DNA from 4 places in the Paenibacillus sp. 10L310 genome. Region 3 is predicted to be linked to each of the others. Evidence: riboswitches for the same ligand, from Rfam matches in the RefSeq annotation. Region 3 holds a riboswitch; each other region holds the start of a gene.
What was found. Region 3 has a riboswitch for thiamine pyrophosphate ahead of AC1DE7_RS09700 (thiamine phosphate synthase). Riboswitches for the same ligand answer to the same signal wherever they lie in the genome.

Region 1 (4,218 bases), on a different contig from region 3:
AGGTTGTAAAACGTTCGACTGTTCTGCCGACCTTATCATACTCTTCTAGATAATCATCCATCACTTCAAGGAGCTTCTCTTTCATAACTGGTAAATTATTTGCATCAAAGTACCGCATAAGATCATATTTCTTGGTGCCTTTCTCCATGGCCATTTCATCAAGATATCCATGTGCTCCAAAGGCCGAAAGAAAGACGTAGGAAGCATCGTTCGCTGTAACACCGTTCAAAATTTTATTACGGTAGTTGCACCACAATTCTTCATATGTTCCCCTCAGATTATCAAAGGTCGGAGCCGGTTTAACAATGAAGTTATCACACATCGTGCTATGTAACCTCGTAACGCTATTCAACATATTAAAAGATGTTATTCGAATATCTTCAATGGTATGAGCTTCGATGATTGACATGTATAAGGATTCGAGATCATCTGGAACATAGCGAAACGAGCGTATCTCTTCCAAATATCGCTTGATCCCTCGTTTGATACACGTGTTATTCATACTCACCAAGGCATTGACGAGATTGTACAGAACGCCAGCAGATGCATATCGCACTGAACCGATATCTTCACCAAGCATCGTATCGCTGTATGCTTGCTTAGCCAGATCAATCCATTTATTTGCTCGATTAAGACACACTTCTCCTATCGGATTCGCAAGTGCATCAAGAGCTTTTTGCTGGAAGTTGTTCAATTTCTCCAAATCCTCAGGCTTTGCATAGTAGAGTATTTTCAGGTCGGTTAGGCTCGATACGTTGGGACTCTCCAAGGTGGATTGCTCTTGTATTCTTGAATCCCATGGCGTGCAATAGATGTCATACCCAACATCGTCCAAGATGAAGCAGTCAGATATTTCCCATCCCTTTTCTGTATTATTAATGATAATTAAATCAAGATCGCTCTTCTCGTGAAAGTCCTCGGTGCTAAATGAACCAGTAAGCCCAATAATGGCGATATCATCTAGAAAATCTCTTTTTACGCGTTCAATCACCATGTTAATGAGCAGTTCATTTTTGTCCAGCAGCTTCTTTTTTATGATTTCGTTCATTCGTTACCCCTCTTTGTATGGTCCGGCCGTCCTTTATCACAACAACCTTAACTTGAGTCTATCGATTTAGAGGTGCGGTTACTATGTATAAGATGACTTAAGTCATCTTTGCACAAAATCCGCTAAACCGTCGATACGACGAGTTAGCGGATTTCATTAGTTCCTTGATTAGCTGCTCTCTACTTTACCAGTGAACTCAAGGCTCCAGCTTCCATGACATTTCCCAAAAATCAAGCTCAAAGCGACTGCACATCACGAAAATATCCTCCATCCGTTGGTACGTTTTCTCGCTACAATCTTCTAATAGCTTATCCGTTAACGTCACAAGGGATTGATTGTTGCTGTTGTATTCAGAGGAAGCATATCCTGTGATCCACTCTCCGTAAAAAGGATGCTCAGCTGCACCTGGCTTTTGGGCAAGGACTTGACCAATCTCTGCATAGCTCCATGAGCAGGCCAGAATGGATACAAGTACTTCTGCTATGCCACCCGCATGGGAAACAGAGAGCATATAGTTAGTATAGGCTGCATTTTTCAGGGCAGGTTTTACCTGGAAAACATGATCCTCTGTAATTCCTAATCGCTCCATATAAGAACGATGAATTTTCATTTCACCATTCAGGATGTTATCTACGTTTTCACTAAAAAACTGCATCAATTTGGGGTCGTGCGACTTGACGATACCAAGTGCAAATACGCGGGCATAATCGAACAGATACAAGTAGTCTTGCAGCAAATAATAACGAAATTGTTCGACCGTTAAGGAACCATCTCCGATTCCTCTAACAAAGGGATGCTCGAGACATTCCTTCCACACGGGCTGTGCTGCCTGATATAGTCTCTCTGAAATAGTCAACATGTGTTCTCCAATTCATAATGTACGTATGTAAAAACAAAAAAACGAAACATCCATAGGATGTTTCGCAGACAAATACACTAAAACAAGGGGGTTCGCATGAGCTTCCCAAGTACAGCGTTTCATCGTTGCATCCCTACGTTGGCATTATCCAAGTCAGGTAAGGTCGGTTTAACACCCTCTCAGCCGGTTAAGGCTCCCTCGCAAACGGTTGTATGTAGTTGATTACTTTCTTATCCACATAAAAGAAAAAATAACATTCATTTAGTATATCAAGGTCTGTTTAATACAGTCAAGGCAGATTGTATCGCCCTCATCAGCTTGAGTGACGTATGTAAACGATGAAAACCATCACAACAATGGTTGAGTTTTAGCCACTGTTATGATGGTTTCTATTCTTGCAACTACTGCCAATGGTTTAATGCCCGAGTTTGTTCTTTCCCACAAAAGTGAGTATTCCGTACTGGGAAGTGTTTCTCCAGCTCTCATTGGTCGTATCATTCCACTTGGCTACGTTCTGTTTACCTCCACCCTGGTTGTCGTTAATTTGAAGCTCGAAACCGAGAACATTTCCTGTTTTGGGCGTCAATGATTGTAAATGAATTCTGGCTTCTACGAGGTATCCTTTATTCGTTTTCTTCACAGCACTTACAAGGCGTCCGGGTGAGGCACCGCCTGCAAAGGTTCCTACATTGTCTGCACTGATTCTGAACTGGGCATCATCATATTGAAAATACGGTGTGCGCTGGTGATTCTCGTCCAGGAAAATCTCAACCGAATCCTGATCCCATGGGTTGATACTATCTGTAATGATGTTTGGATCAGTGACGTCGATCAGCAGGTATAGATACTCACCTGACCACATTGCGCGAGCCACTGCCTCTGCACCTTCGCTCTGGTTCAACCGTTTTACTTCAAATGGTGCAGCCTTATTCCATGATGTGTCTTTCTTCCCATCAATCTGAACAATCCCTTGCACAGCTTGTGCAGATTTGGGCATAGGGGCGAGTTGAATCACGCCGTATTTGCTTGTATCCTGTTCCTGAGATTGTGTTCGATCATTCCAGTACAGTGGATTATAAGGTTGTGTCCCACTTGAACCGCCATCAGTCACACGGATATCCAATCCGGCTTCATATTCTGATCCGACTTGGATACCACCCCACGGAATGGACAATTCAACCTGATATCCGGCTTTTGTCTCGCGTACACGATATGAACGCTGCTCCACACCCTCAGCTTTGCCCGACCGCTTAATGATTACGTGTCGGTCATCTGCTTCATATGAAGTGGTCTTGCCATTATTGAGATCAACAAAGATATCTACTCTGTCATTCACATCTGCCTTTGCATCCTGTACATCCACGAGGATATACAGGTTACTATGATCCCATAAAGTGCGGAAACTGGCTGATCCCGTAGAGTCACCCTTCAGTGGAGTAGACACCGCTTTGTTCCAGAGCGGATCTTGTGTCTGTTTTTTGATATCCGGTTTACCCGAAAGTGAGACGGCTCTCTGCGTCAACACAGGCAAACTGGATTCATCCACGAGTCCCCAGTATGCCTTTTTGGCCTTCAGGGCTGAATCAAACAGCATAGCCTGGTTGTTGTAAGACTTCTCATCTTGGAGTCCCCATAAGGTAACTGAAGAAATGTGGTCTTTGTGTTTTTTGTACAAATCCAACAGTTCCTTATATCGATACGCCTGCTTTACTGCAACTTCATCGGACATCTCTTCACCAAATGGAATTCCGCTATCCACATCCAGTTCCGTGATCTGAATATCCAATCCAAGTTCGGCGAACATGCTGATCGTTTTTTCAATTTCCTTGATGGGCGGGGATTCCAGGTTATAGTGGGATTGCAAACCCACACCATCGATGAGCCCTTTCTCTTTCAGTCGTTTGACCAACTGATACATATGCTCTCTTTTCTCAGGGATTTCCGTGAAGTATTCGTTGTAATATAATTTGGCATTCGGATCGGCTGCACGAGCGAATTCATAGGTTTTCTCAATATAATCCGGACCAATTAGTTCATAAAAGGGACTTTTACGTAAACCGTTGGCATCACCATTGCTATCCGCAATCGCCTCGTTTACCACATCCCAGGCATAGATCTTACCTTTGTATCGGGTCATGACGGTTTCAACGTAATCCTGAATCCGGGCAAGTAGTAATTCTCGACTCGCAGGGTTACCCTGAGGATCCTTGAACATCCACTCTGCTGCATCAATATGCCACAACAACGCATGTGCGCGTACGCCCATACCATGCTCCTCGGCGAACTGAACATATTGATCGGCTGCCTCGAA
Region 2 (4,218 bases), on a different contig from region 3:
TCAATATGGAAGAGGGAGACGGCTCCCTGCCATATCGCTATAAAGAGAATAACCGCCACAATGGGCGGCCATACACTTTTGAAATAGGCAGGCATTAGCGATACTTCTCCGTCAGGGTATCCATGCTGAAGCCAGTAGGGCTATGGGCGATTTTGATCTGGGAGATGATGCTTGGGCTGCCAGCCTCCACAAGTACCTCGTGCATTTTACGTACAACTTCCAGCAGTTCCTCCAGTTCACCTTCCATCGTTGTGTCGAGCGCATTCACCTGATACTTCAAGCCAGATTGCTGAATAACTTCAATGGCTCGATCAACGTAAGGATAAGAGTTCTCGCCATTTGGCGTTTTCGGGATAACCTGAATACTAAGTAGTGTGCTTGCCATGAGAGATCACGGCTCCTTTCGTGATATATAAAATGAACTAATGACTGTTACACTTGCCACTTCGATGACAGAATAACCTTCCAATCGCTGTTATCCCCAGATTTTTTTGATTCCCTTTCTCTAAAGGGAAAATCCGGTGATAAAGGCGACCGCTTCGCTTTTTCACGTTATTTCTGTCCTCTCCGTCCTCGTGTAAAATTTAAGTTCGTTTTATATGAGAAATTTTATTGGGGTAAGAACTCGTTCGTATATGCCTTGCTCACATCGATCTGTTCATCCAGCAGTTTTTTGCTAAACATCCAGTCGGTGTAGTTCTGCCACACTTCCTGCTTTTGCTCACCCCAGCGTGGGGCGTCATCTGTGTACTTTGGACTAAGCCATTTCTGGCTTGCCAGTACCAAGTCTTTATCCAGATCCGGTACGGCCTTGATCAGAATGTTGGCTGCGTCTTCGGGATGATCAATTGCGTATTGATATCCTTCTGAAGTGGCTTTCAGGAATGCTTTCACCAACTCAGGGTCGTTTTGGATCGTCTGCTCGTTTGTTACTAGTACAGGCGTGTAGTAATCCAATGCATCTGAATAATCCTTCACATATAACATGTCGATCGGTTCCCCGCGCAGTTCGGCTTCAATACCCGTCCAAGCGTAGAAAATCCATGCAAAATCAATGTCTCGTTTCACTGCGGTGAAAAAGTCGGCGTCACCCATGTTAATGTTTTTCACTTTGGATACATCGGCTCCGTCGCCTTCCATAATGGATTGCATCACGGCTTCTTCGACTGGGGAACCCCAACCGCCATAGGTTTTACCTTCAAAATCTTTCGGTGACTTGATATTCCGATCCGCCGGAGCAGCGAAACCAGATGTATTATGCTGAATAACTGCTGCGATGGAGACCAATGGAACACCCTGTGTGCGGGCTTGAGTTACACTCTCCTGATAACTTACGCCAAAAGGCACTTCATTGGAGGCAACCATTGTATCTGCGCCACCGGCACCTGGTTGTACAATCTCCACGTTCAAGCCTTCGGCTTTATAAAAACCTTGATCTACAGCTGCATACAGGCCTGTATGATTCGTATTTGGTGTCCAGTCGAGCACCACTTTAATATCTTTCAGGGCGGCAGTGTCACCTTCGTTGCTGCTTTCCGTATTTGTGTTGCCGTTCTGCCCAGCTGGGGCAGCTTCTTTGCCACCACATGCGGCTACAGTCACCATAAGCACGCACAAGAGCAACAATCCCATCGTTTTACGCCATTTCATCTGTGGTCTCTCCTTCGGTATGTCCGGCCGATTGGCACGGGGTACTCCTTGGCTTCATATCCAATCATCTTGCATAAATCGACAGATTTATACCAGTTGAGATCCGGATGACGTTATTTTTGAACAAGTAAAACGTCCATCGATGTCATTCAAGGAAGCCAGACTGCGCTTAGCGGCAGTTTTTCTTGCAATATCAGGAAGGTGATGCTTCCAAACTTATACTTTCTGATAGTAACAAAAAAAGCGCCCCGTATTCCGGGACGCGTGCAGGCGTTAGAGAGGTGGCGTTCAGCCATAGGGCTGTGCCATTTCGATATACTCCGATTCCTACGCTGGCATGATCCAGATCAGGTCTAAGGGTTAGTATCTTGGTGGGATACACTCTCAGCCGGCCAATTCCGACTCCCCTGGGAAACTATGAAGTTACGGGCATTACTAGGTGTAATTATAGGCCAGCGGGTGGAACGTGTCCAGTCATGAACTGGATAGGGACACGTATAAGTTATCAAACAGGCCGTTATACATATGTATAACAGCCTGTTTGGATGTGTTATTTTCAATAATTATCGTGGGGAATCATATAAGGCAATCTGACTGAGTGCAAAAGCATCGGATTTTGGGTCATAACCTACCTGTTTCTGAGTGTTTTCCAGATTTAATCGTTTAAACCGATTATTCGAGATCCCATGCAGTATGGTGAAGGGTTCCAGATCGGTAGTTGTAATTGCTTTGAACATCAAATCACACAAGTCAGCCGGACTAATATACGCGCTCATATCCCTTGCCTCCAGCACGGGTCCGTCCGGTTGAAAATCATCATATGCACCTATACGTATTGCTACACTTTGTAAACCTTCGGTATACGCAAAATAGGAAGCGAGCGATTCTCCAAAACATTTGCTAACCCCGTACAAATTCCGTGGACGTGTTGGCATGTCCGGATAGACTTGAGCATCAATGGGATACCCCTCAATCGTCTGTGCACTGCTTGCAAGAATGACTCTTCGTACACCTTGGTCTTTAGCTGCACGGAATACATTAAATGTACCTTTGATATTGATGTCCAACAACGATTCATAAAATCCGGCATTCGGGGAAGGATCTCCAGCCAGATGTACAACCACATCCATGCCTTCGCAAGCACGCTGACAGGCTTCGGGGTCTGTCACATCCAGTGTCATGATCTCATGGCTGGTCCCTTGATACGTATGCAGTCTGTCGATATTTAAATCCGTTAGTCGCAGGCGAAATGCTTCTGCAAGTGTTGGGACAAGTCACGTCCAATTTTTCCGGCTGCGCCAGTAATTAAAATGTTCATGAAATCAGCTCCAATTCTTAGCGCTGGAAGAACTCAATCCATTCCTTTTCAGGTCCATAGATGAAGAAATAGCGGTAACCGTTAGGCAGTGTGATAATCTCTCCGTCGATAAATTCGGCTTCGGTGGATTGAATGCGTTTGTACTCAGAATCAAGATCATCCACGTGGATCGCAAAATGGTGCACCGTACCTTCAGAAGGTAGCTTGTCGCTGTATCCTTGAATTAACTCAATCTCAGTCTCATTACTTCCATTGAAGCCAAGGAAGGCAAGCTGAATGACGCCGTTGGTATGGGTCACCCGGTCTTTCAATTCAAGACCAACGATCTCCGTGTAGAAACGCAGCGTGGTCTCCAGATCACGAACGGCAATGCCGACGTGGTCAATGCGCTTTTGAAAACTCACAATCAAAAACCTCCTTATGTAGTGAATGTTTCTACCATTTTAAGGGATATCATAGAGCTGTACTACATGGTTGTCAAATCCAATTTTAAAATGGAAAAATCATAATTGTTCACAAAATGTTCACTTATGTGAAGGGTTTCCTCATCTCTATAATTACGAAGGTAAACAGAGAGGATGAGAGAATTGCCAACCAGCAAGAAGGAACAAATTATTTTCGGATTAATGATGTGTATAGGAATGGTCTTGGTCATGATGTTCTTCAATCTATGGCACAGTGGGTTACTCGGCAAGATGTCCCCGCTTGAAATACTGCTTCAATTCATATTATGTTTTGTCATCGCGTTTCTGGTGGAGTCTTTCATTGTTGGCCCTGTGGCGAGAAAGATTGCATTCTCTTTGCCCTTTGACAAGTCCTACAAGATTCTGGGTGTGCTCGTCATGTCATTTTTCATGGTGATTGGCATGGTTCTGATCATGTCCATGTATGGAATGATCTCGGCATATCTCGCTGATCAATTAAGTGGGTCATCCGTACTCCGTACGTATCTCCATACCATTGCTCGTAACTTCAGCCTTGCGCTTCCATATCAGTTGATCGTTCTGGGACCACTCGTCCGATATGTATTCGGTAAGTTCATCAAGGATAACGGGCCCGTAATGCCTGTCGTTAATAAAAGTGTGTGATTTGGTTGACCATAAGTATTTCCTGGGCAATCTTGTGCAAATGAATAGATATTATTCTCACCTTTAATGAAAGGTGATGAGAGAGGCAAAACAGCGCTAACGAATCGAGGACACCTTATTAGGCAAGTTCCTAAGGGAATGAAAACCTAACGAATCTCAGCG
Region 3 (4,218 bases):
AAGCAACAATCTGGACTCAAACGTATATTTACCAATGTTCAACATCATCAACCGCCTCCTACAAAATGTACAATCTCGATTCGATCGCCTTCTCTTAATGCCGTCGTTTCATGATACTCACGGGTTAAAATATGCTTGTTCAGCTCTACAACTACAGTCTTGACTTGCAAATCAAAAGATTGGAGTAATTTATCCACACGATTCAATCTGTCTTCAATCTCCATCCGTTGACCATTAACGATGATATTCACTGCACCACTCCCTTTCTGTTCAATCGCTCAGGGCTCAGCGCCTCAATTCCGAGTTCTTCTGAGCTTTTGCCAGCGAGCAACTCAGCGATAAGCCTGCCTGTTATCGCACTAAGCAAGATACCGTTGCGGTAATGTCCAAAGGCGGCAAACAACCCGGGTATACTCTTGCAAGCACCTATATAAGGCAGTCCATCGGGAGTTGCCGGTCTTACGCCTGCCCACGCTCGTATAAATTGCGCTTCCTTCATCCCAGGTACCCAGTGGGTAGCCGCTGTTAGCAGCTTCTGAACACCCTGTACAGAAACGTTCAAATCCGTTCTGCCTGGCAGACTGGTTGCCCCAAGCCAAACCTCTCCATTGGCTTTGGGAACAATATAGATATCCTCTGCATACACCGTTCTATCAGGTCTGTACCCTGCATGTTCATCTGAGAACTGAACGGCGGCTATTTCACCTTTTACCGACCACACAGGCAAGCTCAGATTCACATGTCTCATCAACTCTTCACTCTGTAATCCAGCCGCTATAATGACCTGTTTGCATTTCATCTCACCGATCGATGTGGTGATCCCCTGCACGCCGTGTTCGTTTGCTTGCACACGTATATCCTGTATGTCCTCCATAACCCGTGCTCCCAATGCTTGAGCGGATTCAGCATATGCCTTCGTTAGATGGACTGGAAGAATTTCACTCTCGTAAGGTCTGTAGTAGGCTCCATACGTATCTCTGTTAAGCCATGATGCCTCCTGTTGCACAACGGAACGGTCCCACCACACCTCATCAGCAGAAGCAGACAACGCAGACTTCCGATTGTCCTTATAACTACTTAATTCACTGTATGAACGAAAAGGAGTTAGGAATCCCTGGCGTTGCAGACCAGTCTCTATCTCACTGAGTGTAGCCATTAGCACCTGTTGCTCGATAAGTAACTGCCTGCTCTGCCTGGCAAGCTTAGCCATCAAAGGATGAGCAAAATCCTCACTGTCTGCTGCCAGCATCCCAGCCGCTGCGCAAGAAGTCCCTCCTGCAATCGCCGAACGCTCCAGTAACAGCACATCCTGTCCATGGGAAGCAAGCTCATACGCAATGGCACATCCAACAACGCCTCCGCCTACAATAATCGTTTCTGCATAAATCTTATCCGGTCTATCAGTAATGATCTTTTTCATCCTCTCATCTCCTTGATTCAGCGGCTCAAACTTTCTGTAGCAACGATAGCCTGCCTTAATGATTCAGCGGCCCGATCCGGGGAATCGCTCGCCCATACATTCGAAATCACAGCGACTCCCTGTGAGCCTGCAGAGCGAATAGCGTGAATGTTTCCCGGTTCGATGCCCCCAATCGCCATGACAGGAATGGAGACACCAGAGCACACTTCAGCCAGAGCATATAATCCTCTTGGTTCAAGATCAGGCTTACTGTTGGTTGAGTAGACATGCCCGAAGAAAAGGTAATCGGCTCCCCGTTCTTCAGCGATTTTTGCCTCATCGATTGAATGAACAGATACACCCAGACGAATTCGCTGGACATTGCTTATAACAGCAGGGTTGTAGTTACGTATCGCATCTTGCCCCCAATGTACACCGCCATAGATGTCATTCTGTGAAGGCAGCTCTGAACCATTGATAACGATGCGACAAGACGGAACGCCAACACCACGCAGACTTTCAGCCCAACCGATCTTTTGTTGCCACGAGAGTTGTTTCTCTCGTATATGGATGTAGTCCACCCATGGCCAAACGTCCTTTGCAGCTTTTACAAAAGATGCTTGATTCCCTACACCCGTAGATACAACATGCAGTTCAAATGATCCGTGTACACGTTCATGAGAAATTACCGTACTTTTCATCTCCTTCCATGCGTGAATGCTATGAAAACACAAAAAAGCCACTCCCGTAGGGGAGTGGCTGCGTATTAATTATAGGACCAGATGACTGACTGATACATACAGTTCATTTCGTGCAATAAAGCTATAGACCTTATAGCCATAACGTTATACACGCAACTGCATGTTTCAATTTACTAAGCAAGACGGTTGAATTCTTTCGAATTGCCGTTTGCTCACGTCATTCACTGAAACGCGCTCGCCACTTCCCTACGCTGGTATGATCCAGATCAGGTGCAAAGGGTCCGGAATCGCATTCTTCCATCTCAGCCACATCGTGCGGCCCCCCTAGTGTTCATATGAAGTTGTAGCCTATGTTACCATAGAAGGATTTTTTTGTCACCGTTCATTTCTATTAAGCGTTGCTTGAATTGTCTAGTTTTTCTCAGACCATTCTTCAACATTCCATGTTTTGGTAACCCAACCCTCGTAGAAATCAGGTTCATGAGATACCAGCAACACCGTTCCCTTGAATTCTTGCAAGGCACGCTGTAACTCAGCTTTAGCTGTGACATCCAAATGGTTCGTCGGCTCATCGAATAGAATCCAGTTGCTTTCACGCATCAAGAGTTTGCATAGACGAACCTTGGCTTGCTCTCCACCACTCAGCATGTTAAGCGGACGGGTAATGTGCTCATTTTTCAACCCGCAGCGAGCGAGATGACCCCGGACCTCATTCTGGGTCAAATGTGAAAACTCATTCCAGACATCCTCAATCGGCGTGATATTCCCAGCACGAACTTCCTGCTCAAAATAGGCCGTTTCGAGATAATCGCCCAAGAAAGTCTTTCCACTGAGTGGAGATATTTTTCCCAGGATGGTTTTCAGCAGTGTTGATTTACCCACACCATTACAACCTACGATGGCAATTTTTTCACCACGTTCAATTGTCATTGTCATTTTAGGCAGCAAAGGATACGTATATCCAATTTCAAAATCAATGCCCTCAAAGACCGTTTTGCTGCTCGCGCGGGCATCCTTGAATTTGAACGTTGGTTTGGCCGCTTCATCTGGACGATCAATACGTTCAATTCTGTCCAGTTGCTTCTCCCGGCTCTTCGCTCGACCAGAAGTTGAAGCACGTGCCTTGTTACGCTGAATGAAATCTTCCTGCTTCTTGATGTACTCTTGCTGCTTCTCGTACGCATCAATATGCTGGGCTTTATTCATATCAGCCATCTCGAGGAACTTGTTATAGTTCGCTGCATATCTCGTTAATTTGGCAAATTCCAAATGATAAATGACATTTACGACTTCATTCATGAATTCCGTGTCATGGGAGATTAAAAGAAACGCATGAGGGTAGTCCTTCAGGTAACGTGACAACCATTCAATGTGTTCTACATCCAGATAGTTGGTCGGCTCATCCAGCAAAAGAGCTGTAGGTTTCTCAAGCAGAAGCTTGGCCAGAAGCACCTTGGTACGTTGTCCACCACTTAGAGCTGCGACATCCCGATCCAGACCAATTGCGGACAAACCAAGTCCATTGGCCATCTCTTCCACTTTTACGTCAATCAGATAAAAGTCGCCCTGTTCCAGTTGTTCCTGAATATCGCCCATCTCTTCCAGCAACTGCTCCAGCTTATCTGGATCTGCATCTGCCATCTGGTCCGTTATATTCATCATTTCTTTTTCTAATTCAAGCAACGGAAGGAATGCATCTTTAAGAACGTCACGAATGGTTTTGCCTGGGGTAAGCTTCGTGTGCTGATCCAGATATCCATAACGGACCTTAGGTGTCCATTCCACTTTTCCACTATCTTTAAGCAATTTACCGGTAAGGATGTTCATTAATGTGGATTTACCCACACCATTGGCACCAACAAGTCCTACGCGCTCTCCGGCAAGTAAACGAAACGATACATTTTTAAATAACGTGCGATCTCCAAAATTGTGACTTACGTTCTCTACTGACAATAAACTCATAAGATGAGGTTGCTCCTATCTATTAGACATTACTTTTGTTATTGTTCCGAAACCCTATTCTAGCACAGGTCCCGTCTTTTCTGAAAGTAATGTAAACAGTTCAGGAACCTCTTACATGATTTTATCATACAGGCTACCCTAACGATTAGAGCATTT
Region 4 (4,218 bases), on a different contig from region 3:
GAGGTGAACTAATATGCGATTCCTCTATATTGTTTTACTGTTTATAGTAGGTTTTTCCTGTTCCGCATTTCTATACGGAGGAGCACCAAAACTCAGTGATGCTCTTTTATTCGTTATCGCAGGAATTCTGTATAAGATATGGACCACACTTAATCACAAAGCTAATTCTGATAAAGGCTGAGTATGGTTAAGAATACATACATGACATAAAACTAAAAAAAGCCGTTCTTCTCTGCAATGACAGAGAGAAACGGCTTTATCTCTATTTCAGACTGCCCAGCTTGCGCTGTACCGGCGCCTAGGAGCGTGTCCGATATTCCTCGGCCTTTTCCTGCATCCCGGCAGCTACAGCCTCATTCTCGGACAACCCTTTGTCTGCGGCAAAGGCACGAATGTCCTGCGTAATGCGCATGCTACAGAACTTTGGTCCGCACATGGAGCAGAAATGAGCTTCCTTGGCCCCTTCTGCTGGCAGCGTCTCGTCATGGTAGGATAATGCCCGTTCCGGGTCCAGTGACAGGTTGAACTGGTCCCGCCAGCGGAACTCAAAGCGTGCCTTGGACAATGCGTCATCGCGGCGTTGAGCACGCGGATGGCCTTTCGCCAGATCGGCGGCATGAGCTGCGATCTTGTAGGCGATGACCCCTTCCCGCACATCATCCTTGTTGGGCAGGCCCAAATGTTCTTTTGGCGTAACATAACAGAGCATGGACGTGCCGAACCAGCCAATCATGGCCGCACCAATGGCGGATGTGATGTGATCATATCCTGGCGCAATGTCGGTCGTTAGCGGCCCAAGTGTGTAGAACGGTGCTTCTTTACAGATCTCCATCTGCAAGTCCACATTCTCCTTGATCTTATGCATCGGCACATGACCCGGGCCTTCGATCATCACCTGCACATCATGCTTCCATGCGATCTGCGTCAGTTCCCCAAGCGTAGCCAGTTCCGCCATCTGAGCTTCGTCATTCGCATCGTAGATACTGCCTGGACGAAGTCCATCTCCCAGCGAAAACGCCACATCATACCTTTTCATAATCTCGCAGATTTCTTCAAAATGGGTGTACAAAAAATTCTCCTGATGATGCGCAAGGCACCATGCTGCCATAATGGACCCACCTCGAGACACAATGCCTGTCATCCGCTTGGCGGTCATGGGGATATAACGCAGCAGTACACCTGCATGAATCGTAAAGTAGTCCACGCCCTGCTCTGCCTGCTCAATGAGTGTGTCACGGTACAACTCCCAGGTCAGCGCTTCCGCTTCGCCATTCACCTTCTCCAGCGCCTGATACAGCGGCACCGTACCAATCGGCACAGGTGAATTGCGGATAATCCATTCCCGGGTGGTATGAATGTTTTTGCCTGTGGACAGATCCATCACCGTATCCGATCCCCATCGTACCGCCCAGGTCATCTTCTCCACCTCTTCCTCAATGGAAGAAGATACAGCAGAGTTACCTATGTTGGCATTGATCTTCACGTGAAAATGACGACCGATCAACATCGGCTCACTCTCCGGGTGATTGATGTTGGATGGCAGAATGGCCCGTCCACTCGCCAGCTCCTGCCGCACAAATTCCGGTTCCACGCCTTCACGAATGGCGGCAAACTCCATCTCTGCCGTAATGACTCCCTGCCTCGCATAATGCATCTGGGTCACACAGCGTCCTGGCTGTGCTCGCAGCGGTTTGCCTCGTAATCCGGGGTACTCTTCAGCGCCAGCTCTCTTCCCTCCGGGCTTTAGTCCGTTATCCTCCGGTTTAACTGTACGGCCTTGGTAAGCTTCGACATCGCCACGCTCTGTGATCCAACGGGTGCGCAGAGCTGGCAAACCTGCACGGATATCCGCATGAAATGCGGGATCGGTCATGGGGCCGCTCGTATCGTAGACACGCAGCGGTTCGTTATGCTCCACCCCTTGGGGAGTATTCGTGTCATGAAGGGCTATCTCACGTTCCGGTACAGCAATGTCCGGCCGTGAGCCCTGAATGTAGACTTTGCGGCTGCCCGGAAAGGGCTGAACCCGTCCGGCCGCTCCTGTTTCTTTTTCCACCTGCTGATCGTTATGTCCCTGCTCCGTCGCTTGTTGTCCCGTTTGATTTCCTGTACTCATGTTCGCTTGTCTCCTCCTCAGTGTTCGTCGCTTGTTTGGTTGGTTTCATCATTAGCTCGCTTACGTACCTGTCCCAAATCATGCGCAATGCAGAGAAGAAAGAGCGATCCTACACCAGACCAGGGGAGACACTTTTCATGTACAGTTAACAACAGACGGAGGCTGCCACAGATCATCGATCTATAAGACTTCCCTCCTCATCCAAGCCCACTTCCGCAGGTTATCGAAAAAGAGGCCCATAAAATCCGCGCTATATCGCCCGTTCCCTGTATATAAAAAAGCCGGTCCCCGAAGGAACCGACTTTTATGTCCATCACCAATAATGCACCTTCAATCAGCTCCTTAACAGAGCCCTACAAGGGTCACATCATGTGGTGGTTGTGGTCATATCGCCGATTACTTCCCTACGCTGGTATGATCCAGATCAGGTGCAAAGGGTCCGGAATCTCATGCGATTCCGTCTCAGTCCGGACAATTCGGACTCCCCCAGTAACGTTAATAAGTTGCGGCTTACATAAGCCGCCGTTCATATTCAATGAAGCTGGCCCCGTTGGGCCGTCCATTACAGAGTAGCGCAACCGGAACATAAAAACAACCTTTATATTCCAAATGATCAAACTCTATTGGAGAAAAAACTTACATCAACATCAGGATAACATGAGCCCCATTTGCGTAGCAGCATCCTTCAACACAGGTGCGTATTCATGCAATGTCTCCTGCGAGAGTCGACTGACAGGTCCTGAGACCGAGAGCGCAGCTGCAATATTGCCTCTGCGATCCATAATCGGTACAGATACCGCGGCAGCTCCCGGCTCACGTTCCTCATAACTTGTGGCATATCCGTTATCCCGGATATCTCCCATCTGCGCTAAATACACCGCGGGATCAATAAACACCGGCCATTCCGGCCCGTTCATCAGTTCTTCACGATCCTCGTCCGTGGCAAACGCCATCAGGACTTTGCTGGAAGCGCCCACAGACAGCGGCAGTCTAACACCAACGGGGGCAACTCGGCGAATCGCCTGATCACTTTGCACAGCCTGAATCCGAATCCGTTCACTGCCATCACGCAGGTACAGACTCACGGTCTCCCCCAATCGATCTCTCAGTCGCTCCATCGCAGGCAACAGCAGAATAGCGGGATCATCACTGCGGGACATATGAGCTGACAGCTCCCAGATTCGGATGCCAAGTCGGTACTTCTCTGTTGCTGCATCGCGGATCACGAACCCTCGATCCTCCAGCGTAGCCATCAAGCGGTGGACTGTACTTTTGTGCAGGCCGATCTGGCTGGCAATTTCGGTGAGTCCCAGATCACTGCGTGTGGTAAAACATAATAATATATCCAGCGCCCGTTCCACAGCCCGGACGGTTAACTTGCGATCTTCCATGGCATAATGCCCTCCTCATGTTTCATCACATGAAACTTGGTTACATAAATTATATGAGAAACGGTCTCATCTGTAAACCAAAAAGAGCCAAAATCAAAATAGGCCAACCTGAAAATTTTTCCTTTTTATAAGACTTAATCCCCTGTAATTTACACACTAAGGTAATGTTACCCATATATCTTAAGAACTATATAACAATTGCGTAACAAATGCCCTCAATCAATTGACTTTGACTATATTGGAACATACGATAAAGATATATTACATTAAGATATCGCTCTGAAGCAGGCTCTGAAATCGACGCAATTCTCTTTACATGTCGTTGTTATCTTCAACTGAACTTCAAAGGAGGGGCATTCATGTATCAATCATCCCAGAGCGAAGCCCCGCTGCAAACAAAAGTGTCCGATCTGCCCTCTTCCCTATCACCGAGGCTGATTCGGTTCAAACATATTATCGTAGCGTTGCTGCTCTCCGTTGTATTTTTTCTACTGTTTTGTTTTATTGCACTGCATGGTTATATCGCATGGGTATTATCCAATCCAACGGTAGCGCCAGTCTTCTCCAATCCGATGCAAGCCAAGAACATGAAGTATGAAGATATCACGTTCCCGGCAGCAGATGGCAGCCGGACGATGCAGGGATGGTATATACCTGCTGACAATGCTGCAAGCAAAACGATTATTTTCAGTCACGGCTATGGTGCCAATC

Region 1: linked by a shared signal. The riboswitch ahead of tenA (thiaminase II) and the one ahead of AC1DE7_RS09700 (thiamine phosphate synthase) in region 3 are both predicted to bind thiamine pyrophosphate.
Region 2: linked by a shared signal. The riboswitch ahead of AC1DE7_RS29535 (ABC transporter substrate-binding protein) and the one ahead of AC1DE7_RS09700 (thiamine phosphate synthase) in region 3 are both predicted to bind thiamine pyrophosphate.
Region 4: linked by a shared signal. The riboswitch ahead of thiC (phosphomethylpyrimidine synthase ThiC) and the one ahead of AC1DE7_RS09700 (thiamine phosphate synthase) in region 3 are both predicted to bind thiamine pyrophosphate.

What each region holds. Positions count from the first base shown of each region.
Region 1 is NZ_JBFTKC010000009.1:74,376-78,593, forward strand. It holds gene AC1DE7_RS19315 (nucleotidyltransferase domain-containing protein) at 1-1,048, opposite strand, end outside; gene tenA (thiaminase II) at 1,245-1,907, opposite strand; TPP riboswitch at 2,020-2,117, opposite strand; gene AC1DE7_RS19325 (endo-1,4-beta-xylanase) at 2,323-4,218, opposite strand, start outside.
Region 2 is NZ_JBFTKC010000027.1:36,895-41,112, reverse strand. It holds gene AC1DE7_RS29545 (ABC transporter permease) at 1-95, opposite strand, end outside; gene AC1DE7_RS29540 (thiamine-binding protein) at 95-385, opposite strand; gene AC1DE7_RS29535 (ABC transporter substrate-binding protein) at 610-1,650, opposite strand; TPP riboswitch at 1,957-2,069, opposite strand; gene AC1DE7_RS29530 (NAD-dependent epimerase/dehydratase family protein) at 2,214-2,831, opposite strand; gene AC1DE7_RS29525 (VOC family protein) at 2,986-3,372, opposite strand; gene AC1DE7_RS29520 (DUF2798 domain-containing protein) at 3,547-4,056, shown strand.
Region 3 is NZ_JBFTKC010000003.1:159,089-163,306, forward strand. It holds gene AC1DE7_RS09685 (thiazole synthase) at 1-45, opposite strand, end outside; gene thiS (sulfur carrier protein ThiS) at 48-251, opposite strand; gene thiO (glycine oxidase ThiO) at 248-1,420, opposite strand; gene AC1DE7_RS09700 (thiamine phosphate synthase) at 1,438-2,100, opposite strand; TPP riboswitch at 2,327-2,436, opposite strand; gene AC1DE7_RS09705 (ABC-F family ATP-binding cassette domain-containing protein) at 2,512-4,062, opposite strand; gene AC1DE7_RS09710 (hypothetical protein) at 4,201-4,218, opposite strand, start outside.
Region 4 is NZ_JBFTKC010000018.1:57,717-61,934, forward strand. It holds gene thiC (phosphomethylpyrimidine synthase ThiC) at 299-2,116, opposite strand; TPP riboswitch at 2,501-2,614, opposite strand; gene AC1DE7_RS26185 (IclR family transcriptional regulator) at 2,764-3,507, opposite strand; gene AC1DE7_RS26190 (alpha/beta hydrolase) at 3,867-4,218, shown strand, end outside.